DNA from 4 places in the Bradyrhizobium sp. GW821-FHT13H05 genome. Region 3 is predicted to be linked to each of the others. Evidence: predicted binding sites of a transcription regulator. Region 3 holds the regulator's gene; each other region holds the start of a gene.
What was found. The regulator PhoB, encoded in region 3, activates phosphate uptake and scavenging genes when phosphate is short. The targets are predictions, from matches to a motif close to TGTCATNNANCTGTCAT.
Positions count from the first base shown of each region.

Region 1: a site for PhoB is predicted at 5,613-5,629, ahead of pstS (phosphate ABC transporter substrate-binding protein PstS). Genes of this name have one in related genera too.
Region 2: a site for PhoB is predicted at 4,601-4,617, ahead of AC1RR3_RS02645 (YdcH family protein). Genes of this name have one in related genera too.
Region 4: a site for PhoB is predicted at 1,990-2,006, ahead of phnF (phosphonate metabolism transcriptional regulator PhnF). Genes of this name have one in related genera too.

Region 1 is NZ_JBXAPO010000004.1:692,526-699,918, forward strand. It holds gene AC1RR3_RS16440 (VOC family protein) at 1-375, shown strand, start outside; gene AC1RR3_RS16445 (caspase family protein) at 487-2,796, shown strand; gene AC1RR3_RS16450 (class I SAM-dependent methyltransferase) at 2,849-3,661, shown strand; gene AC1RR3_RS16455 (L,D-transpeptidase) at 3,693-5,255, opposite strand; gene pstS (phosphate ABC transporter substrate-binding protein PstS) at 5,673-6,725, shown strand; gene AC1RR3_RS16465 (fatty acid desaturase) at 6,796-7,393, opposite strand, start outside.
Region 2 is NZ_JBXAPO010000001.1:555,676-563,068, forward strand. It holds gene AC1RR3_RS02630 (glycerol-3-phosphate dehydrogenase) at 1-81, opposite strand, end outside; gene AC1RR3_RS02635 (sensor domain-containing protein) at 121-2,808, opposite strand; gene AC1RR3_RS02640 (NAD(P)/FAD-dependent oxidoreductase) at 3,011-4,114, shown strand; gene AC1RR3_RS02645 (YdcH family protein) at 4,333-4,515, opposite strand; gene AC1RR3_RS02650 (YdcH family protein) at 4,845-5,051, shown strand; gene AC1RR3_RS02655 (hypothetical protein) at 5,179-5,391, shown strand; gene AC1RR3_RS02660 (hypothetical protein) at 5,414-5,665, shown strand; gene AC1RR3_RS02665 (GGDEF domain-containing protein) at 5,662-6,369, opposite strand; gene purE (5-(carboxyamino)imidazole ribonucleotide mutase) at 6,511-6,999, shown strand; gene AC1RR3_RS02675 (5-(carboxyamino)imidazole ribonucleotide synthase) at 6,996-7,393, shown strand, end outside.
Region 3 is NZ_JBXAPO010000005.1:519-7,911, reverse strand. It holds gene pstC (phosphate ABC transporter permease subunit PstC) at 1-165, shown strand, start outside; gene pstA (phosphate ABC transporter permease PstA) at 170-1,015, shown strand; gene pstB (phosphate ABC transporter ATP-binding protein PstB) at 1,012-1,833, shown strand; gene phoU (phosphate signaling complex protein PhoU) at 1,845-2,561, shown strand; gene phoB (phosphate regulon transcriptional regulator PhoB) at 2,584-3,291, shown strand; gene AC1RR3_RS16825 (GcrA family cell cycle regulator) at 3,414-3,926, opposite strand; gene AC1RR3_RS16820 (aspartate aminotransferase family protein) at 4,381-5,589, shown strand; gene argF (ornithine carbamoyltransferase) at 5,589-6,512, shown strand; gene AC1RR3_RS16810 (Hsp33 family molecular chaperone) at 6,682-7,393, shown strand, end outside.
Region 4 is NZ_JBXAPO010000009.1:107,081-114,473, reverse strand. It holds gene phnE (phosphonate ABC transporter, permease protein PhnE) at 1-209, shown strand, start outside; gene phnE (phosphonate ABC transporter, permease protein PhnE) at 206-1,054, shown strand; gene phnF (phosphonate metabolism transcriptional regulator PhnF) at 1,224-1,955, opposite strand; gene phnG (phosphonate C-P lyase system protein PhnG) at 2,063-2,527, shown strand; gene phnH (phosphonate C-P lyase system protein PhnH) at 2,532-3,140, shown strand; gene AC1RR3_RS25425 (carbon-phosphorus lyase complex subunit) at 3,144-4,256, shown strand; gene AC1RR3_RS25420 (alpha-D-ribose 1-methylphosphonate 5-phosphate C-P-lyase PhnJ) at 4,253-5,149, shown strand; gene phnK (phosphonate C-P lyase system protein PhnK) at 5,142-5,939, shown strand; gene phnL (phosphonate C-P lyase system protein PhnL) at 5,962-6,660, shown strand; gene AC1RR3_RS25405 (alpha-D-ribose 1-methylphosphonate 5-triphosphate diphosphatase) at 6,672-7,393, shown strand, end outside.

The DNA of each region.
Region 1 (7,393 bases), on a different contig from region 3:
GAGATGAGCATCGCGTTGGCCAATTCCGGCGATCTCCAGATCGAGCTGATCCAGCAGCGCAACGACGCGCCCTCGCTGTACAGGGAGTTTTTGGACGCCGGCCATGAAGGCCTCCAACACATGTCCTACTGGAGCCACGACTATCAGGCGCTCTACGACAAGGCGATCGGGCTCGGCTACAGGATCGGCCATGAAGGCCAGATCGGCGGCGAGAAGGGACGCTTTGCCTATTTCGACACCCAGGCGCATCCGGGAACCGTGATCGAGATCTCCGACATCAGCGGCACCAAGGGGCCGTTCTTCGAAAAAGTCCGGCAGGCGGCCTTGAGCTGGGACGGCTCACGACCGATCCGCGAGGTCGTCACGAAATCGTAACCGCAGGCGCTGCGACGCGGAGAAGCATCCGCGAGCACCAAATAGAAATTGTATTGCGGCCCCGGTCGGATATTCTTTCCGGCATTTCCAGATCCCGGCTTGGGGGCCGTGATGAAGTTTTTTTATCTCTTTGCTCTCGCCGCCCTGGCGCTTGTTATCCAGCCGCCCGCGGCGCTTGCCGACCAGCGCATGGCGCTGGTGATGGGCAATTCGGCCTATCAGCGCGCCCCCAAGCTCGCCAATGCCACCAACGATGCCAATCTTCTGGTCGAGACCTTCAAGAAGGCCGGTTTCACCGTGGTCGATGCCCGCAACGACCTCTCCGCTCAGGACATGCGGCGCACGCTGCGCGATTTCGGCGCCAAAGCCCGCAGCGCGGATATCGCGGTGGTCTATTACGCCGGCCACGGCATCGAGATCGACGGCAACAATTATATCGTTCCGGTCGACGCCCAGCTCGAGAACGACACCGACGTCTATGACGAGACCATCGGGCTCGACCGCATTCTCGTCGCCATCGAGCCGGCGAAGCGGCTGCGGCTCGTCATCCTCGATGCCTGCCGCGACAATCCGTTCGCCAAGAACATGAAACGCACGATGGCCTCGCGCGCAGTTGCGCGGGGCCTTGCCAAGGTCGAGCCGTCGAGCCCGAACACGCTGGTGGCCTTCGCCGCCAAGGCCGGGCTCACCGCGCTCGATGGCGACGGCAAGAACAGCCCGTTCGCCACCGCGCTGGCGCATCATCTCGCAACGCCCGGCCTCGATCTGCGCAAGGCGTTCGGCTATGTCCGCGACGAGGTGCTGCAAGCCACAACCAACCGGCAGGAGCCTTTCATCTACGGCTCACTCGGCGGCGACGACGTCGTACTGGCACCGGCGGCCGCGCCCGCTGCTTCGCCACCTGCTCCGGTCGCATCCACGGACAACAGCGCCTCGCGCGACTACGAGTTCGCCGAGCGCGTCGGCACCGTGGAGGCCTGGGACCTCTACATCGCCGCACATCCGAGCGGGTTCTACACCGAACTTGCAAAAGTTCAGCGCAACAGGCTTGCCGCGGCGACGCCTCGCACGACGCCCGCCACCGTCGAGGTCGAAGCGAAGAAGGTGCAGACCGCGCCTGTGCTGCCGCCGCAGCCGGAGGCAGCAAAGCCCGTCGTCGCACCGAAGCTCGCGGCCGCTCCGGCGACCGTCACGCCACTCGCGCTCGCCGCCCCTCCGGTGGCCGAGACGAAGAGCGTCGCCGCCGTTCCGTCCTCGACCTGCACCACGCGGACCGCGCGGCGCGGCAATGACGCCGTCGGCGGTCCTTTCATTCCGGTCTCGATCAAGCCCAATGTCGAGGGCGCGAGCGTCCGCACCATCGCCGTCTCCCCCGACGGAAGGCAGATTGCGACCTCCGGCGACGACGGCGCGATCCGGCTCTGGGACGCAGCCTCGTTCCGCCAGACGCGCGTGTTGAAGGGACATGCCGGCGCGGTCTATGCGCTCGACTACTGGACTGACAGCACGATGCTTGCCTCTGCCGGATGGGACGGCAAGGTGAAGGTCTGGGATCTCAAAACCGACGGCCAGATCCTGACTTTTGACGCCGGCACCAAGCAATTCGCGGTCGCCTTCGCGCCGGAGCCGTCACTCAAATATCTGGCCTCGGCCGGCGAGGATGGCGTCGTGCGGATCTGGAACCTGCAAACCCGCGAGCTGGCCAGGAGCAGGCTCGATCACCAGAACTCCGATTCCGCCCGCGCCGCGGTGCGCTCGCTGAGCTACGCGCCATCAGGCTCCGGCGAGTTCGTCTCGGCCGGCTTCGACGGCAAGATCAGGTTCTATCGCACCAGCGGCATCATCGATGCGAAGGACGCGTACGGCCGCAAGGCACTGCGCGTGGCCTATTCGCCCGACGGAACGCGCGTCGTCACCGCCGGCTCCGATGTGGAACTCGGCGCCGCGAAGATCTTCGACGTCAAGAGCGGTGCGTCGCGGCTTCTGGCCGGACACCGCGATTATGTCGTGTCGGCAGGCTGGTCGGCGGACAGCCGACGCATCGTGACCGGCGGCGGCGGGCGCGACAAGTCGGTGAATTTGTGGGACGCCGACAGCGGCCGGCTGCTCGCCAGCTTTGCCGGCCATCAGGAGGACATCGAGGCGGTCGCGTTCTTCCCCGGCGGCACGCGACTGATCTCGGCGAGCGAGGACAAGACGATCAAGGTCTGGGACATTGCCGAACGCCGCGTGCTCCTCACCGCCATCGGATTCGGCGACGACGGCTATGTCAGCTACACGCCCGAAGGTTGCTACGCGGGTTCAAACGGCATCGAAAGCCGGCTCAGCATCGCCAGCGGTAGCCGCTATGAGCCGATGTCGCTGGAAGCGCGCAAGGCAATGCAGGAACCGGCCGGGTTCACGTCATTGCTGGCGCGCTAGAGGCCGATCCATGGTAGCCTGAGTTCGCGTCCGAACCTTCAGCGAGGCCAGCATGGCTGCCACCGACAAGGTATTCGCCGGCTCGATCCCGAAAATCTACGACGAGTATCTCGTTCCGCTGATCTTCGCCCACTACGCCGCCGACATCGCAAGGCGCGTCGCCGCTCTCTCCCCGTCAACGTTGCTGGAGACCGCCGCAGGCACCGGCGCCGTCACGCGGGCCGTGACCGCGGCGCTGCCGCCCGGAATCCGTTACGTCGCAACCGATCTCAACGAGCCGATGCTCGCGATCGCGGCGCAGCGGCAGGGTGAGGACCAGCGTGTGACGTGGCGCCAGGCGGATGCCACCGCCTTGCCCTTCGACGATGCCACATTCGACGTGGTCTGCTGCCAGTTCGGCGCCATGTTCTTTCCCGACCGCGTCAAGGGCTACAAGGAGGCGAAGCGGGTGTTGCGGCCGGAGGGCACGTTCGTATTCAACGTCTGGGACCGCATCGAGGAGAATGTGTTCGCGGACGAGGCGACGGCCATGCTCGGAAAAATCTTTCCCGATGATCCGCCCCGTTTCATGGAGCGGACGCCGCACGGCTATCACGACAAGGCGGTCATCAAGGCCGATCTGGAGCAGGCGGGCTTCCGCCACATCTCGATCGAGACGCTTGCTGCGGTGAGCCGCGCGCCGACACCAGAATATGTCGCGTTCGCATATTGCCAGGGAACGCCACTCCGCAACGAGATCGAGGCCAGGGATGCGAGCAAGCTTCAGGCCGCGACGGACGCCGTCGGCGAGGAGATCCGAACTCGCTATGGACCCGGCCCCGTCGAGGCGAAGATCCAGGCGCTGGTGATCACGGCACGGCCGTAAGCGAAGGAGGCTTCAGCTTGCGCCCCGCGTCCTACCAAAAACTCCGCTGCATCGGCTGGGCCGGCTGATAATACTGGTACTGGCCGCCGCGCTGGCGGCGCGGATTGACCGGCTGCGGGTTCGGATCGCGCTGCCCAAAGAAGAAACCAAAACCGTTGCCGCCCCAGCCGTCGTCGCTCGCCATTTCCATCGGCGGCGGCGCGGTCGGCTTGCGGGTGATGAAGCCGCCCTGCGGGTGATTGCTCAGCACGGCGACGAATTCGGTGCGGTAGTTGGTCTCGGCGCTCAGCGGCTCGTCCGAGATGACGATCGACGAGCGCGGCAACGCGGTCGGGCCGATGCGATCCCACACGTCCTGCGGAATGGTGATGCGGTCGAGCGCGTTCTTGGCGTCGTCGCCGCTGTCGATCGTGACCACGCTCCAGCGCAGGCCGGTATCGTTCTTCGCCATCGCCGTGAAGATGTGCGTGCCGAGCGGCTGGTCGGGATTGCGGATCGTGACGGGAACCTCGATGCTGGTGTCGAACACCTCGCCGCCGCCATCCGGCGCCGGCTTGTGCGTGTTCCGCCGCACGTAGAGCTTCTGGGTCGAACGGCTGATGTAGACGGAGACCGGCTCGAGCGCGAGTTTTGCGTCGGTCGCAGCCTTCACGGCGTCAGCTTTTTTCGTCGCAGCCAGCTTGGCGGCTTCCTTCGTTGCAGCGACGGCGTCGCGCTTGGGCTGGGCAGCGGCCTTGGCGGCGTCAAGCTGGGTGGCCGCATCCGCGGCCTTGGTCGCGGCCTTCTGCTTCAGCTCGTCGGCCTTTGCCTTGGCCTGATCGTTCCGGGCATTCGCAACCAATTTGTCGGCATAGGCGTTCTCGGCGTCGGCGCGCGCCTTTTGCTGCTCGAGCTTGCGGAGCGAAGCCGGGAGCGATTGCGCCTCTTTCGCTGCCGCTGCCGCAGCCTTCTTGGTTTCGTCGGCAGCCCGGGTGGCCTCCTCGGCCTCGCCGGAGAGCTTGCCGATCCGACCGGGCGCGGCCGCGATGGCCTCGCGCTTCGGCACGAACAGCGAGGGATGGATGAAATCGACCGGGGCGGCGTCGTTCGGCGAGATGATCACCCGCATGCCGATGTTGGTCTTGTCGAACAGGCCCTCGGCGAAATTGAACGGCATGCGCACGCAGCCGTGCGAGGCCGCATAGCCCGGCAGCGGCCCGCCATGCAGCGCGATGCCGTTCCAGGTGATGCGCTGCATGTTCGGCATCCAGGCATCGTCGTACATGGTCGAGTGGTGGTCCTTGTCCTTCTCGACGATGGCGAAGACGCCGGCCGGCGTCTCGCGTCCCGTGGTGCCGGTCGAGACCGGCGCGCGCAGGATCCAGCCATCGGCGTCGTAGAAGGTGACCTGCTGGCTCTTGATCGACACCACCGCCATGATCGGCTCGCCGGCCTCGCGCGGCGCCACCGCCTCGGCCGGCTGGCGCGGCTGCTTGGCTGCGGTCGCCGGGCCTCCTGCCGCAAATGCGAGCATCGCCGCCAACGCCACAATTCCGGGAGGCCCCCAACGCCGCATCGCCACGGTGGATTGCGCCGTTGTCATCAGGTTTTTCATGCCATCCTCGGTCGAAATGCAGTCCGCCGGTCAAAAATCAGATTGCGATCTTTGGATTAAGAAATCGCAGCCACCATCCGTTCCGTATCCAGCGATATTCGGCCCGCTCGGGTGACAAATCTCTCATATACGACCGCCCGCGCGGGCGGAAGGGCGGCCTGTGGCCGAGGCTGGCCTGGCGCTGGCGGTCAATCGCTGCGCAGAATGTCCGCCTTCAGAGGCGGCGCGGACGGGAGCCGGGCGAACGGCGTCCGCCAAGGCAGCAGGATGTGACCGGGATCACGGAGATGTGCAGAGAGCTGTTCAGTCGCCAGGTCCTGCATCACACAGAGACCAAACTAGATGGTTCTTGTTTCCATTACATTCTTGTGACGTAAGCCACAGAGGCGTTCCGGGCGTGCTGCTAACGTCGGACGCATGATGAAACATATCAGCCTACCGATCGCCCTCACGGTTCTGCTGGTCGCGACGCAAAGCTTCGCTGCCGAAACCACCGGTGCAGGTTCAACTTTCGTTTCGCCCGTCATGACGAAATGGATCGACGCCTACAAGGCGAAGACCGGCAATAGCGTCAGCTATCAGGCGGTGGGATCCAGCATCGGCGTCGTCCTGATCAAGAAGGCCGCCGTCGATTTCGGTGCGACCGACATGCCGCTCGATCCAGCGGAGCTGGAGAAGCTCCACATGATCCAGTTCCCGATCGTGATCGGCGGCGTCGTTCCGGTCGTCAATATCGACGGCGTCAAGCCGGGCCAGATTCATTTCACCGGGCAGGTGCTTGCGGACATCTATCTCGGCAAGCTCAGATCCTGGAACGATCCCGCCATTCGCGCGATCAATCCCGAGCTGACGCTTCCGAATACGCCGATCACCGTCGTTCACCGTGTCGACGGCTCCGGCACGACATTCAACTGGTCGAACTATCTTTCAAAAGTCAGCTCGCAGTGGAGGACGACCGTCGGCGAAGGCACCGCAGTCGAATGGCCGGTGGGGCTCGGCGGCAAGGGCAATGACGGCGTCGCCTCGCTCGTCGGCCTCGTTCCGGGCTCGATCGGCTATCTCGAATATGCCTATGCCCTGCAGCGGCTCGACAAGATCTCGTTCGGGGTGGTGCAGAACAACGCCGGTCATTTCGTTGTCCCCGACGCCGCCTCGTTCCAGGCGGCAGCCTCGAGTGCTGACTGGAAGGCCGAGAAGGATTTCCATCTCGTTCTCACCAATGCTCCGGGCGAGGATGCCTACCCGATCACGGCCACGACATTCGTGTTGATGTCCAGGCAGCCGAAATCGCCGGAGAGATCGGCCGCGGCCATCGACTTCATCCGCTGGTCGCTGGACAGCGGAAAGTCGCAAGCCGAAACGCTCAACTACGTTCCGTTGCCGCCGGCCCTGATCCAGCAGGTCGAGCAATATTGGCAGCAGAGTTTTGAGGCGACCACCATGACGGCGGCGGCCAGCGGCAAACGCTGACCGCGCCGAACGAACGCCGCGTGCGAACAGCGGCACCGCCGCGAGCTGTATGGCGATGCCGAAGAAGGTGTCACCGACGGCCGGCGGACCGGCCAGCCTCGCCAAAGGAGACGAGCCGCAAGCGCTCCTCATCCCACAAGGCCAGCCGCACGGTCCGCAAACTCTGGAGCAGCGTTATTCGCCCGATTCCAGCGAGCTGCGGGTGGTCGCGCAGCACGTCCGGCAACCGATAGCTGGGAATTCGACTGGACAAATGATGGATGTGGTGGACGCCGATATTGGCCGTGAACCATCGCAGGACACCCGGCAATTGGTAATGGGAGCTGCCGTGCAGCGCAGCGTCGTGAAAATTCCAGGTCTCGCCATTGGACCAGTATGTGTGCTCGAACTGATGCTGGACGTAAAACAGCCAGACACCGATCGACGCCGCCAGAACGATGATCGGCAGATGTACGAGCAGCAGCGGCCCGTAGCCGACCAGCCAGATCATGGCGGCGACGAGAACCGCGATCGCGGTGTTCGTGCCCATCGTGCTCAGCCAGGGTTTCCAGCCGCCGCGCATCATCCCGAGCGGCAATCGATGCTTCAGGATGAACAGATACGATGGACCTACGCCAAACATCACCATAGGATGCCGATACAAACGATAGAGCGTCCGACGCCATCGC
Region 2 (7,393 bases), on a different contig from region 3:
CAGGCCGCGGCCGGCCGCATCGCGGGCGAGGCTGACACCGTTCAGGCCGCCGCCGATGATCGCAAGATCGTAATCCGCCATGAAACCGTCGAAAGGGAGCGAAACGTAACGCTCTCATCCCTAGCCGGTCTTGAGCGCAAGCTCCATGGTCTCGGTGCGGCCGACGAGGTCGGCATATTTCCCGATCGGCAGCGGCTTGCCGAGCAGATAGCCCTGCACGCCGTCACAACCCTCCCTGGCGAGGAAGGTGAGCTGCTCGACCGTCTCGACGCCTTCGGCGACGATCGACATTTCCAGGCCGTGGCCGAGGTCGATCACGGCGCGCACGATCGCCGCCGATTGCGGGTTGCGGCCGAGATTGATGATGAAGGCGCGATCGATCTTGATCTTGTCGAACGGGAACGCCTGGAGATAGCTCAGCGAGGAATAGCCGCTGCCGAAATCGTCCATGGAGATGCGCACGCCGAGCGCCTTCAGCCGGCGCAGCAGTGCAAGACCCCTGTCGAAATCCTCGATCAGCACGCCCTCGGTGATCTCAAGCTCGAGCCGGCCGGGCGCGAGCCCGGTTTCGATCAGGATGGAATGGACCAGCCCGACGACGTCGCCGTGCATGAACTGCGCCGGCGACAGATTGACCGCGACCTGGAGCGGCTTCGGCCAGGACGCCGCCTCGCGGCAGGCCTGCCGCAATATCCACTCGCCCATCTCGACGATCAGGCCGCTTTCCTCCGCGATCGGGATGAATTCGGCCGGCGAAACCTGGCCGCGCACCGGATGCTGCCAGCGCGCCAAGGCCTCGAAGCCGATGATCTCGCTCTCGGCAACGCTGTGGCCCGCGGCGCCCTGCGGCTGGAAGGCCAGCGAGAGCTCGCCGTTCTTGATCGCCATCGAGAGGTCCTGATGCAGCACGCGGCGATCGCGAATCTGCTGGTCCATCTCCGGCTGGTAGAGGCTGATCGTGCCGCGCGACTTCTGCTTGGCGCGGAACAGCGCCGCGCCGGCATTGGCGAGCAGCGAGGCGGCATCAGCGCCATTGTGCGGGAAGACCGACATGCCGGTGGTGACGCCGGCACGGACCGGCCGGCCGTCGATCTGGAATTCCCGGGCCACGGCCTCGCCGAGCTGCTGCGCCAGTGAAAGACCCGCCTCCGGCTGCTTGCCGTCGATGATCAGGCCGAACTCGTCGCCGGAGAGGCGCGCCACCACGCCGCCGCGCGCGGAATCCTGGAGCCGCTGGGCCACCTCGATCAGGAGCTTGTCGCCGAGCGCATGGCCGAAGACGTCGTTGACCTCCTTGAGGCCGTCGAGGTCGACGCAGAGCACGGCGAACTCCTCGCCGGTGCCTTCGCAGGCCTCGATCATCTGGGTCAGCGCCTGCAGGAAGGCGGCGCGGTTCGGCAGATCGGTCAGGCCGTCATGATAGGCCATGTGCGCCATGCGCGACTCGGTCTGCCGGCGGTCAGTGACGTCTTCGTGGGTCTTGATCAGATATTGCGGCTCGCCAGCATCGCTGAGCACGGTGGCGCGACGGGTCAGGAACAGCCGCAGGCCGTCCTTGGTGGAGATCGGATGCTCCTCGGTGATCATGCCGCGCTTCTTGATCGCGGCCTCGTCGCGCGCGATGATCAGCTTGGCTTCCTTGGGATTGAAGATGTCGGACGCTGTGAGGCCCGTGGCTTCCTCGCGCCGGCGGTTGAGGATGGTCTCGGCGCTGCGGTTGGCGAGCAGATAGCGACCATCCTTGACCTGCTCCACGATCAGCGCGACCGGGATGTTGTCGACCACGAGCTCCAGGAACTTCTTCGTGCTCTCCAGCTCCTGCGACAGCGAGCGGCGGTCTGTGATGTCCTCGAACACAAGCATCAGGAATTCCGGCTTGTTGTTCTCGTTGCGGACCACGATCCGGATCGAGGCGACCATGCGCCGCGTGCCGCCGCGGTCGACCTCGAACTCGTTGCGGAACTGGCCGTCGGGCGAATTGAGCGCCGCCTTGTCGGTCGCCTCGATGCTGGCCGCCGAGACCGGCGCAAACAGCTGGCGCGCGTTCTTGCCGACGACCTGGTCCCGCGAGAAACCCCAGAAGCGCTCATAGGCGCTGTTGGCGAAGATGTAGCAGCCGTCCTCGATGTTCTTGGCGGCAACGCAGGCCGGCACGTTGTCCAGCACGGTTTCCAGGAACTGCTTGGTCGAGGCGAGCTGCCGCGACAGCCTGCGCTGCTCGCTGACGTCGAGATGCGTCGCCACCGAGCCGCCGTTCGGCAGCACGAAATATTTGACCAGGATGGCGCGGCCATCAGGCAGCTCGGTGATCAGACCGTTGGGGCTTGCCGCCTTCTCGTAGAACTCTTCGTCGGAGACGCCGCCGAGGACGCCGCGCTTGCGCCTGAGTTCGAGGATATCGTAGCCGTCCATGTCGGCCCACAGATCCGACCGCGACAGGCTGTAGATCTCGAGATAGCGGTCGTTGCAGAAGATGATGCGCCGCTGCGCATCGGTCATCACCACGCCCTGGTTGAGATTGTTCATGGCGGAGGAGACGAAGGCGTTGCGCCGCAGTTGCAACCGCCTGGTCCGGCGCAGCGCCGAATGAACCCACAGCGCAACTGCCGCCAGGAACGCGCAGACGACGATGCCCCCGATCAGGGCCTCCCAGATCAGATTGGGATCGAGCTTGCCGAGAGCGCTCGGCGCCTCGAAGCTGTCCGACAGCGCAAAGGCACGCGCAGGCGCGACCGCGCCGGCCAGGCACACAACGGCCTGTACAGCAATCGGCAGCATGCCGCCCGCGTGCCAGTTCTTTTCAGCCATCAGCCACCCGCGATTTCAACGTCGGATTGTCTGGCCTCGCCGGTTTGGATCGGGTAAACGCCTGTACGCGCAACAGAAAAATGTGACGTCAAATACGGCAATTGCCCTGACATGATAAATGCTTCCTTAATGGAAAACGGCCCCGCGCCCTCGTTCTCAGCTCCAGTGCCACCGGCGCTTCCAGCGGACAGCCTGCACAACCATGGATAGGGTCGATTGCATCGTCATCGGAGCCGGCGTGGTCGGGCTCGCGGTGGCCAGAAAGCTTGCACAGGCCGGGCGCGAGGTGATCGTGCTCGAGGAGGCCGAAGCCATCGGCACCATCACCTCTTCGCGCAACAGCGAGGTGATCCATGCCGGGATCTATTACCGCGCCGGGAGCTGGATGGCGCGCATGTGCGTCGACGGCAAGCATGCGCTCTACCGCTACTGCAGCGAGCGCGGCGTCCCCCATAAAAATTGCGGCAAGCTGATTGTCGCGACCAATCCGAAAGAGACCGAGAAGCTGCAATCGATCAAGGCGCATGCCGAGGCCAATGGCGTGCTCGACATGCAGCTGCTCACAGGCGAGGCCGCACGCGCGCTTGAGCCGGCGCTCGCCTGCGACGCCGCGCTGCTCTCGCCCTCGACCGGCATCATCGACAGCCACGCCTACATGCTCTCGCTCCGCGGCGAGGCTGAGGACGCCGGCGCGGCCTTCGCGTTTCACACCCCGCTGGTCCGCGCCAAGGCTGCAGCCGGCGTGATCGAGGTCGAGGCCGGCGGCGAGGCACCGATGACGCTGCAATGCAGCCTCCTCGTCAACGCTGCGGGGCTCGCAGCAACGACAGTGGCACGCAACATCGACGGCATGCCGGTGGACCGGATTCCGCCGGCCTATCTTGCCAAGGGAAATTACTTCAGCTGCAACGCCAGGGCGCCGTTCTCGCGCCTGATCTATCCGGTGCCCGAGCCCGGCGGCCTCGGCGTGCATCTGACGCTGGACATGGCGGGGCAGGCGCGTTTCGGCCCCGACGTCGAGTGGATCGAGACCATCGACTACGAGGTCGACCCGTCACGCGCCGAGCGCTTCTATCCGGCGATCCGCAAATACTGGCCGACGCTGCCTGACGGCGCGTTGATGCCGAGCTATTCGGGCATCCGCCCGAAGATCGTGCCGCCGGCGGTGGCCACGCAGGATTTCCTGATGCAGGGCCCGCGCGATCACGGCGTCGAAGGATTGATCAACCTGTTCGGCATCGAATCGCCGGGACTGACGTCCTCGCTCGCGATCGCGGATCACGTTGCCGAACTCGCGAATATTTAAAGCGTTTTCAAGCGAAGTGGATACCGGTTCGCGTCAAGAAAACGCGTCCAAACAAAAATCTGGAGCTATCTCCGCTCCGATCCATCGGAACGGAGATAGCTCCAGACGCCGCGCAAATATCTTTGCACGGTTTCGCACCTTTTCCGCAGGGATGAGCGCAACACCGCTCACCCCTGCCTGAAAGGGTGTGATCTAACTCTACGCTGATACGGGGGTTACTAGTGAAGCGTGTCGCCGGTGTGCTTCAGACGCTCGATCTGGTCCTTGACCATCAACTTCCGGCGCTTCAACTCAACAATTTGCAGGTCGTCTGTTGAAAGGTGCACGAGAGCTTCGTGCAATTCGTTTTCGAGAGTTTTGTGCTTCCGTTCCAATTCAACCAGATGTGCCTGAATTGTCATTCGAAACCTCCTCGGTAGGGGTGAACCTTGGATTCGATCCGGACGAGGAAGTGTACATCACCGATTCGTTCTGTCGATGGGTATCCGTCGTCGCAGTGTCATTTTTGAAAATTCATATGTAACGAAGCGTGAGTAAGGGAACCACGTTGGAAAAATCCATGATATCAATGCGCTTGCGCAGCGCCGCAGCGATCCGCAGAAATATGTTGCGGGAGATCGGCGCGCACAGGTCGCAGATCGCTTGCGATCACGCCGCGCAAGGACGATAATTTCCACAGGGCATCCACAGCCTTAATCTCACGCCTATCGGTTTTTCGGCCACCGCAGACATGACCAATGAAGACGAGCGCGAACTCGAATCCGAGCTCGCCCGGTTGCAGCAGGAACACCGAGATCTCGATGCGGCGATCGATGCACTGCATCAATCGCCCGCCCCCGACCTATTGCGGTTGCAGCGGTTGAAGAAGCGCAAGCTGTTGTTGCGCGACCGCATCGCGTTCATCGAAGACCAGATCACGCCCGACATCATCGCCTGATCCGCGAGGCGCTTTTCGCGGCAGCTCGGCGCATCCGAATCCGCTTGACTCCAAAAGAACAAAATAGGAACATTTGGACACCCAGCGCCCAAGGACACGCCCAAGAACGACAACAAGGACAACGCAAATGTCGGCAACCGCCCTTCTCGACAACAGCCATTATGAACAGGCCTGCGATCAGGCGATCGCGATGTGCGACGGCAATCTGCGCAGCACCATCAAGGCGCTGATCATGGCCAACGAATATCTGGAGGCGGAACTGGAAGAATTGCAGGCGGCGATTTCGGCCGGCTGCATTCCCGAGACCTCACGCAACAAGGCGCGCAGCAGCGCCGCCTGATGTCGATGACCGGAGCAACGCCATGTCGGACGTCACCTACTACGTTGCAATGCCCTTCCTGATCGATGACGACGGATCACCTGTCGCGGGCGCCGCCGAGGAATGCCAGAGTTCGACGGCCGCGCTGCGGCGCGCCGAGATTCTGTCACGCGGCACCGGCCACATCGGCGCGATTGCGTTCAGTCGCAGCGGCGATCCCATGACCGGCGAATTCGGCGACGCCACGCTGCTGCGCAAATTCGGTAACGTGCCGGAAGATCTCGCGACCCTCTAGCGTTCGCTGCTCACAAGCCTGATCCGCGGCTCGTGCCGCCGGCTCGCCTTGCGCACATACATGGCGGCATCTGCTTCTTCCAGCGCGCGGCCGGGATCGGACTGCGCACCCAGCAGCGCGACACCGGCGGAGGCGCCCGCGGTCACATGCTGGCCACGAAAGACGAAGGATAATTCGTCGATCGCCTGCTCGAAGATCGCGGCCTTCGCCTTCGCATCGGTCTCGCTGAGATTCCACAGCAACAGCGCGAACTCGTCGCCGCCGAGCCGGCCGACCACGTCCGAGGCGCGGACCTGCCGCGTCAGCGCGCCCGCGATCGCCTTCAGCACCTCGTCGCCGGCGCCATGACCGAAGCAATCGTTGATCGGTTTCAGCCGGTCGACGTCGAGCACGACCAGTGCGCCACTGGCGCGATACCGCTTCATGTAGGCGATGGCACGCGTGAGCTCGCGCTCGAAACCGCGCCGGTTCGGAATCTCGAGCAGGAAGTCAGTGTCGGCGGCAGCTTCCAGTTCCGCGACCCGTCGCTCAGCCGCCTTGAGCTTGCTCCGCAGGCCCCGGATCGTCGCCTTGGTGTCGGCGGCGGCCGACGCTTGACGCGGCGGAGGCTTGGCCGGACGCGGGGGGGCAGATTTGGATCGGCTGGCACTGATCTTCCGGCCCTTTTTGGCCTTCGCAGCACTCGCCCTTGTTGGTTTCTTCATGGGCATCCTGCTCAATGAAGGCTTGCGGGGATTCACCAAGACAGGATAGTCCATTCCCTTCTCCTTGCCACCGCCTTGCGAGCCGCCGGCCGGAACCGTTAATCTGGCCTATCTTTCTGTTTTCCGGGCACAATTGACGTCATGACCGCGCCGATCGCCATCATCATGGGAAGCCAGTCGGACTGGGACACGATGCGGCATGCCGCCGATACGCTTGCAGCGCTCGGCGTCGCCGCCGACACCCGCATCGTTTCGGCCCACCGCACCCCCGACCGGCTGTTTGCGTTCGCCAAGGGCGCCAAGGCCGCAGGTTACAAGGTCGTCATCGCCGGCGCCGGTGGTGCTGCCCATCTGCCGGGCATGGCGGCGGCGCTGACGGAACTGCCGGTGTTCGGCGTTCCCGTCGAATCCAGGACGCTCAAGGGCATCGATTCGCTCTATTCGATCGTCCAGATGCCCGCGGGCATCCCGGTCGGGACCCTGGCCATCGGCAAGGCCGGCGCGATCAACGCGGCGCTGCTTGCGGCCGCCGTGCTGGCCCTGTCCGACCCCGCTTTGTCCGACCGCCTCGCCGCCTGGCGCAAGGCACAGACCGAGGCGGTTGCGGAGCGCCCGGAGGACAAGGCGTGACTGACGCAAAGCAGGTGAAGCTGAAGCCCGGCGACACCATCGGCATCCTCGGCGGTGGACAATTGGGACGGATGCTGGCCATGGCTGCCGCGCGGCTCGGCCTGCGCTGCCAGGTGTTCTCACCCGATCCGGACTCGCCGGCTTTCGACGTCGTCCTGAACGCGACCTGCGCCGAATATGCCGACGTCGAGGCGCTCGAGCTGTTTGCCAACGATGTCGACGTCATCACCTACGAATTCGAGAACGTGCCGGCGGCCGCCGCAATGATACTGGATGCCCGCCGTCCGGTGCTGCCCAACCGCAAGATCCTCGAGACCACCCAGGACCGGCTCGCCGAGAAGGATTTTGTCTCGCGGCTCGGTATCGGCACGGCCGCTTACGCCGACGTCACCTC
Region 3 (7,393 bases):
GGCACCACGATCTCGGCGGCGATCGCATCCGAGTTCGCCGAAAGCGACGGCCTGCACCAGTCCGGCCTGATCCTGCTCGGCCTCTTGCTGTTCGTGCTGACGTTCTTCGTGCTCGCAGCCGCGCGGCTGATGTTGATGCGGCTGGAAAAGAAGGCGGGGAACTAGCGCCATGAACCCGATCTATTCGCGCCGCCGCCGCAAGGACATCGTCGTTCGCGGGCTCTGCATCGCCGCTGCCGCCTTCGGCGTCACCTGGCTCGCGCTGATCCTGATCACGCTGCTCTACAACGGCCTCGCCGGCCTGAACCTGGAGATCTTCGTTGCGGACACGCCGCCTCCGGGCTCGACCGAAGGCGGCCTGCGCAACGCCATCGTCGGCTCGATCATCATGACCGTGATCGGCGTCGGCATCGGCGCGCCGCTCGGCCTGTTCGCCGGCACCTATCTTGCCGAATACGGCCGCAACGATCGCCTGACCTCGGTGATCCGCTTCATCAACGACATCCTGCTCTCGGCACCCTCGATCATCATCGGCCTGTTCATCTATGGCGCGGTGGTGGTGCCGATGCGCGGATTCTCCGCGATCGCAGGCTCACTCGCGCTCGCGGTCATCGTGATCCCGGTCGTGCTGCGCACCACCGAGGACATGTTGCTGCTGGTGCCGAACGCGCTGCGCGAGGCGGCCTCCGCCCTCGGCCTGCCGCGCTCGCTGGTGATCAAGCGCATCGCCTATCGCGCTGCCCGGTCGGGCCTCATCACCGGCGTGCTGCTCGCAACCGCCCGCGTTGCCGGCGAGACCGCGCCGCTGCTCTTCACCGCGCTGTCGAACCAGTTCTTCAGCCTCGGCCTGAACAAGACGATGGCGAACCTGCCGGTCACCATCAACAACTTCGTCCAGAGCCCCTACGCCTATTGGAAGCAGCTCGCCTGGAGCGGCGCGCTGCTGATCACGATTACCGTGCTTGCCCTGAACATTGGCGCGCGCATCCTTGGCGCCGAGAGGACCGCAAAATGAGTGAGCTTTCTGTATCGATGAGCGCGGCCGGTGGTTTGCCGCAGGCGCCGGTGTTGCCCGACGCCCCGGCCAAGGTGACGGTGCGCAACCTCAACTTCTATTATGGCGAGCACCACGCGCTGAAGAACATCAATCTGGCGCTCGGCACCAACCGAGTCACCGCGTTCATCGGCCCGTCCGGCTGCGGCAAGTCGACCCTGCTGCGCATCTTCAACCGGATGTACGACCTCTATCCCGGCCAGCGCGTCACCGGTCAGCTGATGCTCGACCAGACCAACATCCTCGATCCCAAGCTCGACCTCAACCTGCTGCGCGCCCGCGTCGGCATGGTGTTCCAGAAGCCGACGCCGTTCCCGATGACGATCTACGAGAATATCGCCTTCGGCATCCGCCTCTACGAGAAGATCTCGAAGTCCGAGATGGACGACCGCGTCGAGAAGGCGCTGCGCGGCGGCGCGCTGTGGAACGAGGTCAAGGACAAGCTCAACGCCTCCGGCCTGTCGCTCTCCGGCGGCCAGCAGCAGCGCCTCTGCATCGCCCGCACGGTCGCGGTGCGGCCCGAGGTGATCCTGTTCGACGAGCCCTGCTCGGCGCTCGACCCGATCTCGACCGCCAAGGTCGAGGAGCTGATCCAGGAACTGTCCGAGAACTACACGATCGCGATCGTCACCCACAACATGCAGCAGGCGGCGCGCGTCTCCGACAAGACCGCCTTCATGTATCTCGGCGAGCTGATCGAGTTCGACGACACCAGCAAGATCTTCACGTCGCCGACCGACCGGCGCACGCAGGATTACATCACCGGCCGGTTCGGCTGAGGAGACGGGACATGGGTACTGAACATACCGCAAAGGCCTTCGACACCGACCTCCAGGAGCTCACCCGGCTGGTCGCGGAGATGGGCGGCATCGCCGAGCGCATGATCGTCGATTCCGTCGACGCTTTGATCCGCCGCGACGTCGCGCTCGGCCAGCGCGTCGTCGCCATCGACGTCGAGCTCGACGCGCTGCAGAAGAAGATCGAGGAGCGCGCCGTGCTCACCATCGCGCGCCGCCAGCCGATGGCGGTGGATCTGCGCGAGATCGTCGGCGCCATGCGCGTCGCGACCGATCTGGAGCGCATCGGCGACCTCGCCAAGAACATGGGCAAGCGCGTCGCGGCGCTGGAGACGGATTTCCATCCGCTCAAATTGTTCCGCGGCCTGGAGCACATGACCGATCTCGTGCAGCAGCAGGTCAAGTCGGTGCTGGACGCCTATGCCGCGCATGATCTGCCGGCGGCGATGGCGGTTTGGAAGGGCGACGAGGAAGTCGACGCCATCTGCACCTCGCTGTTCCGCGAGCTCCTCACCTACATGATGGAGGATCCGCGCAACATCTCGTTCTGCATCCACCTGATGTTCTGCGCCAAGAACATCGAGCGGATCGGCGACCACGCCACCAACATCGCCGAGACCGTGTTCTACATGATCGAGGGCCAGGCGATCACCGACAAGCGGCCGAAGGGCGACATGACGACCTTCGCCACCACGGTCCCCAATACCTGAAGACTTAAGGAGCGACGACCTGATGGGCGCACGCATTATGGTGGTTGAGGACGAGGAAGCTCTCACCGAGCTTCTCCGCTACAACCTCGAAGGCGACGGCTATGACGTCGAGACGGTGATGCGTGGCGACGACGCCGACACCCGCCTCAAGGAGCACATTCCCGATCTGATCGTGCTCGACTGGATGTTGCCGGGCCTGTCAGGCATCGAATTGTGCCGGCGGCTTCGCACCCGGCCCGAGACCAAGCAGCTGCCGATCATCATGCTCACGGCGCGCGGCGAGGAGAGCGAGCGGGTGCGGGGTCTTGCGACCGGTGCCGACGACTACATCGTCAAGCCGTTCTCGGTGCCCGAGCTGCTCGCCCGCGTGAAGGGCCTGCTGCGGCGCGCCAGCCCCGAGCGGCTCGCCACCGTGCTCGCCTATGGCGACATCGAGCTCGACCGCGACAAGCGCCGTGTCGCGCGCTCGGGCCGGCCGATCGACCTTGGCCCGACCGAATATCGCCTGCTGGAGTTCTTCCTGGAGCATCCCGGCCGCGTGTTCTCGCGCGAGCAGCTGCTCGACAGCGTCTGGGGCCGCGACATCTATATCGACGAGCGCACCGTCGACGTTCACATCGGCCGTCTGCGCAAGCTGCTCAATCTCGGTCGCGAGCAGGACCCGATCCGCACCGTCCGCGGTGCCGGCTACGCGCTGGATGACCGTTTCGCGAAGGCGGAGCAGACGTAAGGTTTGCTGCAAGCAAGCCAATAAAAAGCGCGCCGGGTGGCGCGCTTTTTTATGTCCGGATCGTCCCGGTCCCCCGTGCGCAATTGCGCATTAGGCCGGAACGATGTCGTTTGGGGCCCAGCTCAGCGCGGACCCGGCTTCGCCGGCGCCCGCCGGCGATCTGCGGCCGGCTGATACGCCACCCGCGAGTGCTGGGCGCAGTAGGGCAGGCCGGAGAGCGCCTTGCCGCCGCAGAAGAAGAAATCCGGGCTCGAGGGGTCGCCGACCGGCCAGTGGCAGGTCGCCTCGTTCAGCTCCAGCAGCGACAGCCGCTGGCTCATCGGCACCACGTTGTCGTAGGTGACCGGTTCAGCCTCGACCTCGACGTCGAAGGCCTGCGCCAGCGCGGTGTTGCCGCGCGAGATCGGGCGGGTCACCCGCATCATATGCTGCGCGGGACGCGCCTTGCGCGGCCGGGGAGCAGCCGATGAGGGGCTCTTGGCGCGGCCGGACAGGCCGAGCCTGTGCACTTTGCCGATCACGGCATTACGGGTCACGTTGCCGAGCTCGGCCGCAATCTGGCTGGCCGACAATCCGGCCTCCCAGAGCTTTTTCAACTGCTCGACGCGATCGTCGGACCAGGTCAAAACCGTCATTGCACCCTTTCCCTCGCCGTGCGGCTGCCATCCTGGCGCCTCGCGGCGAATGCCTAAGCCTTGAAAAACCCGTGCCGTCAGAATCCCTTAAGGCTCGCCGGGCACCGAGAGCCGCCCGAACGTTTACGCCGGTACATGAGGACTTAGAGGATCAGAAACACTGCACGAGATGTCGTATCTGACAAGCCAAACGCTACAATATGGCGTGACTCACGCGCAAGAGTCCGCCGACTCGCTTCCACATGTTCCGTGGCTAAAACCACGTAAATTCGGCACCGCAAGACTACGGATTCAGCGTTTCGCGAGGCTTTCGGGCGGCATTGACACCCGTTCTACCCGGCATAAGATAGTGTCACGTGCCGCCCTTAAAAGGCGGCACGTTTCGTTTTCCGGGCCGGTCAATGGTGCGTTGCGCAATGCACGCTCACACCGTCCTCAACATCAAGTGACCGTCATGACTAACAGCGCTGCGCCGCATTTGCTCCCCGTTTTCGCCAGGTCGGACCTCGGTTTCGAGCGCGGCGAAGGCTGCTGGCTGATTGCGACCAATGGCGATCGCTATCTCGATTTTACCTCCGGCGTCGCCGTGAACGCGCTCGGCCACGCCCATCCGGCGCTGGTCAAGGCGTTGCAGGAGCAGGCGACCAAGCTCTGGCACATGTCGAACCTGTTCCAGAGCCCCGACGGCGAGAAGCTCGCCGCGCGCCTGTGCAATGAGAGTTTTGCGGACTTCGTGTTCTTCTGCAATTCCGGCGCCGAAGCGCTGGAAGGTGTGATCAAGCTGGTCCGCCATCATCACTTCTCCAAGGGACATCCGGAACGTTACCGCATCATCACCTTTGAAGGCGCCTTCCACGGCCGCACGCTGGCAACGCTGGCCGCGACGGGATCTGCAAAATATCTCGAAGGTTTCGGTCCGCCGATGGACGGTTTCGACCAGGTCCCGCATGGCGATATCGAAGCCGTCAAGAAAGCGATCGGTCCGCAGACCGCCGGCATCCTGATCGAGCCGATCCAGGGTGAGGGCGGCGTGCGCTCGGCGACGCCCGCCTTCCTGAGGGCGTTGCGCCAGCTCTGCGACGAGAAGGGCCTGCTGCTCGCATTCGACGAGGTGCAGACCGGCATGGGCCGCACCGGCGATCTGTTCGCGCATCGCCGCACCGGCGTCACGCCTGACGTGATGTCGCTGGCCAAGGCGCTCGGCGGCGGCTTCCCGATCGGCGCGATCCTGGCGACCGCGGACGCGGCTGCCGGCATGGGGCCCGGCTCGCACGGCTCGACCTTCGGCGGCAACCCGCTCGCGATCGCGGCGGCCAACGCCGTGCTCGACGTCATGCTCAAGCCCGGCTTCTTCGACCACGTGCAGAAGATGTCGCTGCTGCTCAAGCAGAAGCTCGCCTCCGTGATCGACCGTTATCCTGACATCGTCAGCGAAGTGCGCGGCGAAGGCCTGCTGATCGGCATCCAGGCCGTCGTGCCCTCAGCCGATCTCGGCGCGGCGCTGTGCAACGAAAAACTGCTCACTGTCGGGGCCGGCGACAATGTCGTGCGCTTCCTGCCGCCATTGATCGTCACCGAAGCCGAGATCGAGGACAGCGTCGGGCGGCTCGAGCGCGCCTGTGCCGCGATCTCGTCCAGCCAGACCAAGCGGGCGGCAAGCTGATGAGCAAGCCCCCGAAGCACTTCCTCGACATCAACGAGCTCCCGTTGTCGGAGCTCAAGAGCATGCTCGACGCCTCCACCGCCATGAAGGCGAAGCAGAAGGCGCATCAGCCGGTCAGGCCGCTCGAAGGCAAGACGCTGGCGATGATCTTCGAGCGCCCCTCGACCCGCACCCGCGTGTCGTTCGACGTCGCCATGCGCCAGCTCGGCGGCGAGCCCATCATGCTCACCGGCGCCGAGATGCAGCTTGGCCGCGGCGAGACCATCGCCGATACCGCGCGCGTGCTGTCGCGCTATGTCGACGCCATCATGATCCGCATCCTCAACCATGATGCGCTGCTCGAGCTTGCGGCCAACGCGACCGTGCCCGTCATCAACGGCCTGACACGACGCTCGCATCCCTGCCAGGTGATGGCCGACCTCATGACCTATCAGGAGCATCGCGGCCCGATCGAGGGCCGGACGGTGGCCTGGACCGGCGACGACAACAACGTTCTCGCCTCCTGGGCGCACGCAGCCGAACGCTTCAAATTCCAGCTCAATGTCGCGACCCCGCCGGAGCTCGCGCCGAAAAAGGCGATGCGCGACTTCATCAAGACGACCGGCGCGCCGATCGTGCTCGGCACCGATCCCGAGGCCGCCGTGAAGGGCGCCGACTGCGTCGTCACCGACACCTGGGTGTCGATGGGCGACAAGGAAGGCGAGCACCGCCACAACGTGCTCAAGCCCTACCAGGTCAATTCGAAGCTGATGTCGCTGGCCAAGCCCGATGCGCTGTTCATGCACTGCCTGCCGGCCCATCGCGGCGAGGAGGTCACCGACGAGGTGATCGACGGTCCGCAATCGGTGGTGTTCGACGAGGCCGAAAACCGGCTGCATGCGCAGAAGGGCATTCTGGCCTGGTGCTTTGACGCGGTGAAGTAGCCTCTACTTGTAGCCCGGATGGAGCGCAGCGAAATCCGGGTTTGTGTCCACGGATGAATTGCCCCGGATTGCGCTGCGCTCCATCCGGGCTACGCAGTCCCTCGTTCCGAGGACGGCGGAATGTGGGGCACCCCTTCCATTTCCCACCTCCGACCCCAGATAATGCGCCATGGTTTCCCAATCTCCTGACATGAAAACCGGGCCCGAAGGCCCGGTTCGCGCGCCATCCGCGGTTCCGATCGACGACGCCGTGCTGCCCTATGAGGTCGACGCGCTCGACGTGCGCGGCCGCCTGGTGCGGCTCGGGCCTGCGCTCGACGACATCCTGACCAAGCACGATTATCCTGCGCCTGTGGGCAAGCTGCTCGGCGAGGCCATCGTGCTGACGACGCTGCTCGGCTCGGCGCTGAAATTCGAGGGCCGCTTCATCCTCCAGGCCCAGACCGACGGTCCGGTGTCGTTCCTGGTGGTGGACTATCAGGCGCCGGATCGCCTGCGCGCCTATGCCCGCTTCGACGCCGCGCGCCTTGGCGATGCCCAAAAATCTGGCATGGACTCCGGCACGCTGCTCGGCCACGGCCATCTCGCCATGACCATCGACCAGGGCCCCGACATGAGCCGCTACCAGGGCCTGGTCGCGCTCGATGGCGGCAGCCTCGAAGACGCCGCCCATGAATACTTCCTGCGCTCCGAGCAGATTCCGACGCGCGTGCGCCTCGCGGTCGGCGAGGAGTGGCGCTCGGACGACGGCGGCAAGCACCGCTGGCGCGCCGGCGGCATGCTGATGCAGTTCCTGCCGAAGGCGCCGGAGCGTGCCCGGCAGGCGGATCTGCATCCCGGCGATGCGCCCGAAGGCATCGAGGTGCACGCCGTCGCCGAAG
Region 4 (7,393 bases), on a different contig from region 3:
TGCGCTTCGAGATCAATGTCCGCGAAGCCTCCGTCATGGGCTTCGTCGGTGCCGGCGGCATCGGCCAGGAGCTCGTCGTCGCGATCCGCAAGTTCTACTATTCGGACGTCAGCGCCATCCTGCTCACCATCATCGTCACCGTCTTCATCATCGACATCGGCACCGGCTGGCTGCGCGGCCGCCTGTTCGGCAAGGAGGCGCGGACGTGACGAAGCCGCAGCAGGTCGACACGCGCGAGATTCGCGCCCGCTACCCTGATGTGTTCGACCGGCCGGCGTCGGCGCGGCTGGCAATGCCAGCGATGATCGTCGCGGCATTCGCGATCCTGGTCTATGGGCTCGTCGATCTCGACTTCTCGCCGTCGCGCCTCTTCGCCGGCCTCAGCCAGCTCGGCTGGATCAGCCTGATGATGATCCCGCCGGACCCCGGCTCGTCGCTGCCGGTCTATCTGAAGGCGCTCGGCGAAACGCTGTCGATCGCGCTGCTCGGCACGACGCTGGCCGCGCTGTTCGCGCTTCCGGTCAGCCTGCTGGCCGCGCGCAACATCGTGCCGTCGAACATCCTGCGCTTCCCGGTCCGCCGCTTCCTCGACTCGATCCGCGGCGTGGACACGCTGATCTGGGCGCTGGTGTGGATCAACGTGGTCGGGCTCGGTCCGTTCGCCGGCGTCCTCGCCATCGCGGTGTCGGATTTCGGCGCGTTCGGAAAACTGTTCTCGGAGGCGATCGAGGGCGCCGACCAGAAGCAGGTCGAAGGCATCCGCGCCTCCGGCGGCAGCGCGTTGCATGAGATCCGCTTCGGCCTGTTGCCGCAGGTCCTTCCCGTCATCGCCGGTCAGGTGCTCTATTTCATCGAATCCAACACACGCTCGGCCACCATCATCGGCATCGTCGGCGCCGGCGGCATCGGCCTCCAGCTCGCCGAGCAGATCCGCGTGCTGGAATGGCAGAGGGTGTCGTTCCTGATTTTGATGATTTTGGTCGCGGTCGCCGCGATCGATTTCGTCTCGAGCAAGCTGCGGTTTGCGATTATCGGGCGGCGGGCTGTCGCGTGATTTCTTCCTTCTCCCTTTGTGGGAGAAGGTGGCGCGAAGCGCCGGATGAGGGGTCTCTCTCCGCGCACTCAAATGAGAATTGGACTCGCGGAGAGAGACCCCTCACCCGGCTCGTCGCTTCGCGACGAGCCACCCTCTCCCACAGGGGGAGAGGGGAAGATGGCGCAGCTCACCCGTTCTCCACCAGAAACTCCACCCGCTCCGCCGCGAACCGCGAGTGCTTGGTCACCAGCGGCTTGCCGTCGAGATCGTGGTCGGTCGCGTCAACCACCAGGATCGGCCGTCCCAGCGGAAGATCGAGCCGCGCAGCATCAGTCGCGTCGACGATGCCGGCGGTGATCCGGGTCGCGCCGCGGCGATAGTCGCGCACGCCGAAATGCTCGAGCAGTTTCGTCATCGAGCGCGTCGCGGCAAATACCGCCCCCGCACCCGGAAACAACTCCGCCGACAGCCAGGTCGTGGAGACGCAGATTGGCGTGCGGTCGGCAAGGCGGATCGCCTCGATCCGCACCAGCGGTGCGCCGGTCTTCAAGCCCAGTTCCCGCGCCAGCTCGCGCGTGGCGACGTCCTCGGAGGCTTCGAGCAAGCGGCCATGCGGCTCGCGGCCATCGGCGCCGACGATCTCGGAGAAGCGCGTGCGCGAGCGCAAGGGGTAAGCGAGGCGTTGCGCCTCGACATAGGTTCCGCTGCCGCGTTCGGCCCGCACGATGCCGCGCTCGGCAAGCGCCGCCAGCGCGCGCCGCACGGTGTGGCGATTCACACGATAGGTTTCGGCGATTTCCATCTCGCCCGGCAATTTGTCACCGGCGGCAAAGCGGCCGTCGGCGATCCCGCGCTCGATGCCGTCGGCAACGAGGCGCCATAGCGCGACGCCGGAGGAGGCTGTGTCCTGCATGCTCATGTCATCGGCCAAGCTAGCCCAGAAATCACACCTTTGTCACGAAACAGTCATGGCGCTTCCGTATGAAGTTGTCTATTATCATAGACAACTTGAATTCGGCAAGTTCGGTGAATTTGGTGACCCAGAACAATACCCAGCAAGCCCAGCGCCAGGCCGCAATGGCCGTGCTGGCGCATGCGGAGGCGGGCGAGATCGCCGCTCGCCTCCGCAACTTGGCCCTCCCGACCCATCAGGATCTGCGCGAACCGGAAAACGGCCTCGTCATGCTGCGCGGCCGGGTCGGCGGCGATGGCGCGCCGTTCAACCTCGGTGAAGCCACGGTGTCGCGCGCCGCGGTGCGGCTTGCGAGCGGCGAGGTCGGCTTCGGCTACACGCTCGGGCGCGACGGCGAGAAGGCGCGGCTGATCGCGCTGTGCGATGCGCTGGTGCAATCGCGGGATTTTGGCGCCGCGGTGGAGCGGGACGTTATCGCGCCGTTGCGCGAGCAGCTTATGGTCAAGCGCAAACAGGCAGCGGGCGAGACCGCTGCGACGAAGGTTGATTTCTACACCATGGTGCGCGGTGAGGGGTGAGATCATGACCACGATTGCGGAACTGCCGCCGGGGTTCGCCGACAAGGTGTTGTCGGCGCAATCGACCTTTCGTTCGGTCATGGATGCGATGGCGCGGCCGGGCTCGGTCCAGCGCATCGTGCCGATGGCCGGAGCGCCCGATACGATGATGCGCGGCACCGCCGCGATCGCGCTGACGCTGTTCGACCACGACACGCCACTCTGGCTCGACGCGCGGATGGCGGAGAGACCCGAGGTGACGAAATGGCTGAAGTTCCACACTGGCGCGCCGGTGGTGCAGGATTCGTCCATCGCGAGCTTTGCGCTGATCAGCGATGGTGGCTTGCTTCCGGCGCTCGAACGCTTCGCGCTCGGCACCAACGAATATCCGGATCGTTCCACCACGGTGATCGTCCAGGTCGAGAGCCTGGACGCAGGGCGCAGCTTCGAGCTCCGCGGTCCCGGCATCGATGGCGTGGCGTCGCTTCAGGCGTCGATCAAGCCTTTCGACCTGTTCGAGCGGCTGCGGTTCAACGAGGCGCTGTTTCCGCGCGGCATCGATGTGGTGCTGGTCGCCGATGACGCCGTGGTTGCGATCCCCCGCACCACGCGCGTCGTGAGCAAGGGAAGCTGAAGCATGTATGTCGCAGTCAAAGGCGGCGAACGCGCCATCGAGAACGCCCATCGCCTGCTCGCCTATGCGCGGCGCGGCGACCAGAGCGTTGCGGAAATCTCTCTCGACCAGATCTCGGAGCAGCTCGGCCTTGCCGTGGACCGTGTCATGAGCGAAGGCTCGCTCTACGACCGCGAGCTCGCGGCGCTCGCGATCAAGCAGGCGCGGGGCGATTTGATCGAGGCGATCTTCCTGGTTCGCGCCTTCCGCGCCACCTTGCCGCGCTTCGGCGCCAGCGAGCCGGTCGACACCGGCGCGATGCGGGTGCAGCGGCGGGTGTCGGCGACGTTCAAGGACATTCCGGGCGGCCAGATCCTCGGGCCGACCTTCGATTACACGCATCGCCTGCTCGATCCCTCACTCGCGGAAGGGTTTGTGCCGGAGTCACCGGCAGCGTCTGAAGCATCGACCGCGCCCACGCCGCGCGTGACTGACATTCTGGGCCGCGACGGGCTGATCGAATCCTCGCCGCAAGCCGAAGACGGCGCCAGCGTCGGCGATCTCACCCGCGAGCCGCTGAATTTTCCGGCCGACCGCGACCTGCGCCTGCAAAACCTCGCGCGCGGTGACGAAGGATTTCTGCTGGCGATGGGCTATTCCACCCAGCGCGGCTATGGCCGCAACCATCCCTTTGTCGGCGAGATCCGCTTCGGCGAGGTCGAGGTCGAGCTGTTTGCCGAAGACGTCGGCTTCGCCGTGCCGCTCGGCTCGATCGAGCTGACCGAGTGCCAGATGGTCAACCAGTTCAAGGGCTCGGCGACGGAAGCGCCGTGTTTCACCCGCGGCTACGGCCTCGCCTTCGGCCAGAGCGAGCGCAAGACCATGTCGATGGCGCTGGTCGATCGCGCGCTGCGTGCCCGCGAGCTCGGCGAGGAAGCACTCGCCCCGGCGCAAGATGAAGAATTCGTCATGTCACATTCGGACAACGTCCAGGCGACCGGCTTCGTCGAGCATCTGAAGCTGCCGCATTATGTCGACTTCCAGTCCGAGCTCGGCCTGCTGCGCAAGCTGCGCAAGCTGCGCAAGGAATTTGCCGAGGCCAATACGCCCGATGCCATGAAGGAGGCCGCGGAATGAACGCGCCCGCCTACAATTTCGCCTATCTCGACGAGCAGACCAAGCGGATGATCCGCCGCGCGATCCTCAAGGCGATCGCGATCCCCGGCTATCAGGTGCCGTTCGCCAGCCGTGAAATGCCGATGCCCTATGGCTGGGGCACCGGCGGCGTGCAGGTGACGGCCGCGATTCTTGGTCCGCAGGACGTGCTCAAGGTGATCGACCAGGGGTCTGACGACACCACCAACGCGATCTCGATCCGGAAGTTCTTCGCCAAGACTGCCGGCGTTGCCACGACCACTGCGACGGAAGATGCAACGGTGATCCAGACCCGTCACCGCATCCCGGAGACGGCGCTGCACGCGAACCAGGTGCTGGTCTATCAGGTGCCGATCCCGGAGCCATTGCGTTTCCTCGAGCCGCGCGAGACCGAGACGCGGCGCATGCATGCGCTCGCTGAATACGGCCTGATGCACGTCAAGCTCTACGAGGACATCGCCCGCTTTGGTCACATCGCCACCGCCTACGCCTATCCGGTGAAGGTGAACGCACGCTATGTGATGGACCCGTCGCCGACGCCGAAATTCGACAATCCCAAGATGGACAATTGCCCGGCGCTGCAGCTGTTCGGCGCCGGCCGCGAGAAGCGCATCTACGCGATCCCGCCCTACACGCAGGTCGTGTCACTCGATTTCGAGGATCACCCGTTCGAGCCCTATCGCTTCAACGCGCCCTGTGCGCTGTGCGCGGCCGAGAATTCCTACCTCGACGAGATCGTCACCGACGACAAGGGCGGGCGCATGTTCGTCTGCTCCGACACCGACTATTGCGAGGGCCGTCAGGCCGCCGGCCATCACGGCAGCCTGAGCGCCGCCCCCTACAAGGAGAAGGCGCAGGAGAGAGATCATGGTTGATCAGAACGCGCTCGAGAACGACGAGCCTTTGCTGGTCGCAGAATCCCTCAGCAAGTCCTACGGCCGCATCGCCGCGTGCCGGGACGTGTCGTTCTCGCTCTATCCCGGCGAGGTGCTGGCGATCGTCGGCGAATCCGGCTCGGGCAAGTCGACGCTGCTCCAGCTCCTGTCGGGCCAGCTCGCGGCCAGCGCCGGCCACGTCTCCTATCGGATGCGCGACGGCGTTACCCGCGATCTCGCCACGCTCGGCGAGGCCGAGCGGCGCTTTTTGTTTCGCACCGATTGGGGCTTTGTGCACCAGGACCCCGCGCAGGGCCTGCGCATGGCGGTCTCGGCCGGCGCCAATGTCGGCGAGCGGCTGATGGCGGTGGGCTGGAATCACTATGGCCGTATCCGCGACACCGCCTCGGACTGGCTCACGCGCGTCGAGATCGACACAGCGCGCATCGACGACGCGCCGCGCACCTATTCCGGCGGTATGCGCCAGCGCCTCCAGATCGCGCGCAACCTCGTCACCGAGCCCCGGCTGGTGTTCATGGACGAGCCGACCGGCGGTCTCGACGTGTCCGTGCAGGCGCGCCTGCTCGACCTGCTGCGCAGCCTCGTGGCCGAGCTGAATCTCGCCGTCATCATCGTCACCCACGATCTCGCGGTCGCGCGGCTTCTGTCGCATCGCGTGATGGTGATGAAGGGCGGTCGCGTCATCGAGACCGGTCTCACCGACCAGGTGCTCGACGATCCGCGCGAGCCCTATACGCAACTCCTCGTTTCCTCGATTTTGCCGCCATAAGCCTTCCAGGATGAGTTTTCCGATGACCGCCATGATCGAAATTGCCGACGCCAAGAAGACTTTTACGATGCACCTGCAGGGCGGCATCGAATTGCCTGTCGTCAGCGGCGTGACCTTCCATGTCAGCCCCGGCGAATGCGTCGTGCTGTCGGGTCCATCAGGCGCCGGCAAATCGTCGATCCTGAAGATGATTTTCGGCAATTACCGTTGCGACTCCGGGCGCATTGGTATCCGCCACCGCGGCGCGGTGGTCGACCTCGCCACCGCCGAGCCGCGGCAAGTCCTCAATATCCGCCGCTCCACGATCGGCTATGTCAGCCAATTCCTGCGCGCGGTGCCGCGGGTTGCGACCATCGACGTCGTCGCCGAACCGCTGATCGTGAACGGCATGGCCCGTGCCGATGCGCAGGCCCGCGCCGGCGGGTTGCTGCATCGTCTCAACATCCCCGAGCGGCTCTGGCAGCTTCCGCCCGCGACCTTCTCCGGCGGCGAGCAGCAGCGCGTCAATATCGCGCGCGGCTTCATCTCGGATCTGCCGATCCTGCTGCTGGACGAGCCGACCGCCTCGCTCGATGCCGCCAACCGCGCTGTCGTGGTCGAGCTGATCGCCGAGAAGAAACGCCAGGGCGTCGCCATGGTTGCCATTGTCCATGACGACGAAATCCGTCATCTGATTGCCGATCGTATCGTTGATGTGACAAGCTTTGCCGCCGCGGCCTGAAGGAAATGGAAATGAACGCCAAGCCGAAGGATACTGTGATCGCCAACGCCAGGATCGTGCTGGCTGACCGGGTGATCGAGCAGGGCTGGCTCGCTCTTGCCGATGAGCGCATCGCCGAGATCGGCGAGGGCAGGGCGCCCGCGGGCGCCGAGGATGCCGGCGGTGATTTGATCATGCCCGGCCTGATCGAGCTCCACACCGACCACCTCGAAGCGCATTACGTGCCGCGCCCAAAAGTGTTCTGGAATCCGGTCGCAGCCGTCATCTCCTATGACGGCCAGCTTGCGACGTCGGGCATCACCACCGTGTTCGACTCGCTCCGGGTCTGGCGCGAGGATGGCGCCGAGGAAGTCGACGGCCGCGCCGGCGTGCTCGCCGCCGCGATCACGACCGCACGCGACGCCAATCTGCTGCGCGCCGATCACTTCCTGCATCTGCGCTGCGAAATCCCGATGCCGAGCGTGGTCGAGGAGGCCAAGGAGCTGATCGACCGTCCCGACGTGAAGCTGATGTCGCTGATGGATCACACGCCCGGCCAGCGCCAGTTCCGCGATGAGGGGAAGCTGCGCGATTATTATCGCGGCAAGAACGGCGGCAAGACCGACGCCGAGCTCGACGAATTGTTCGCAAAACGCTTCGAATATCAGAAGGCCTATGCCGCGACCAATATGCGCCAGATCGTGGCGTTGGCGCATCAGTACAGGATTCCGCTTGCGAGCCATGACGACACCAC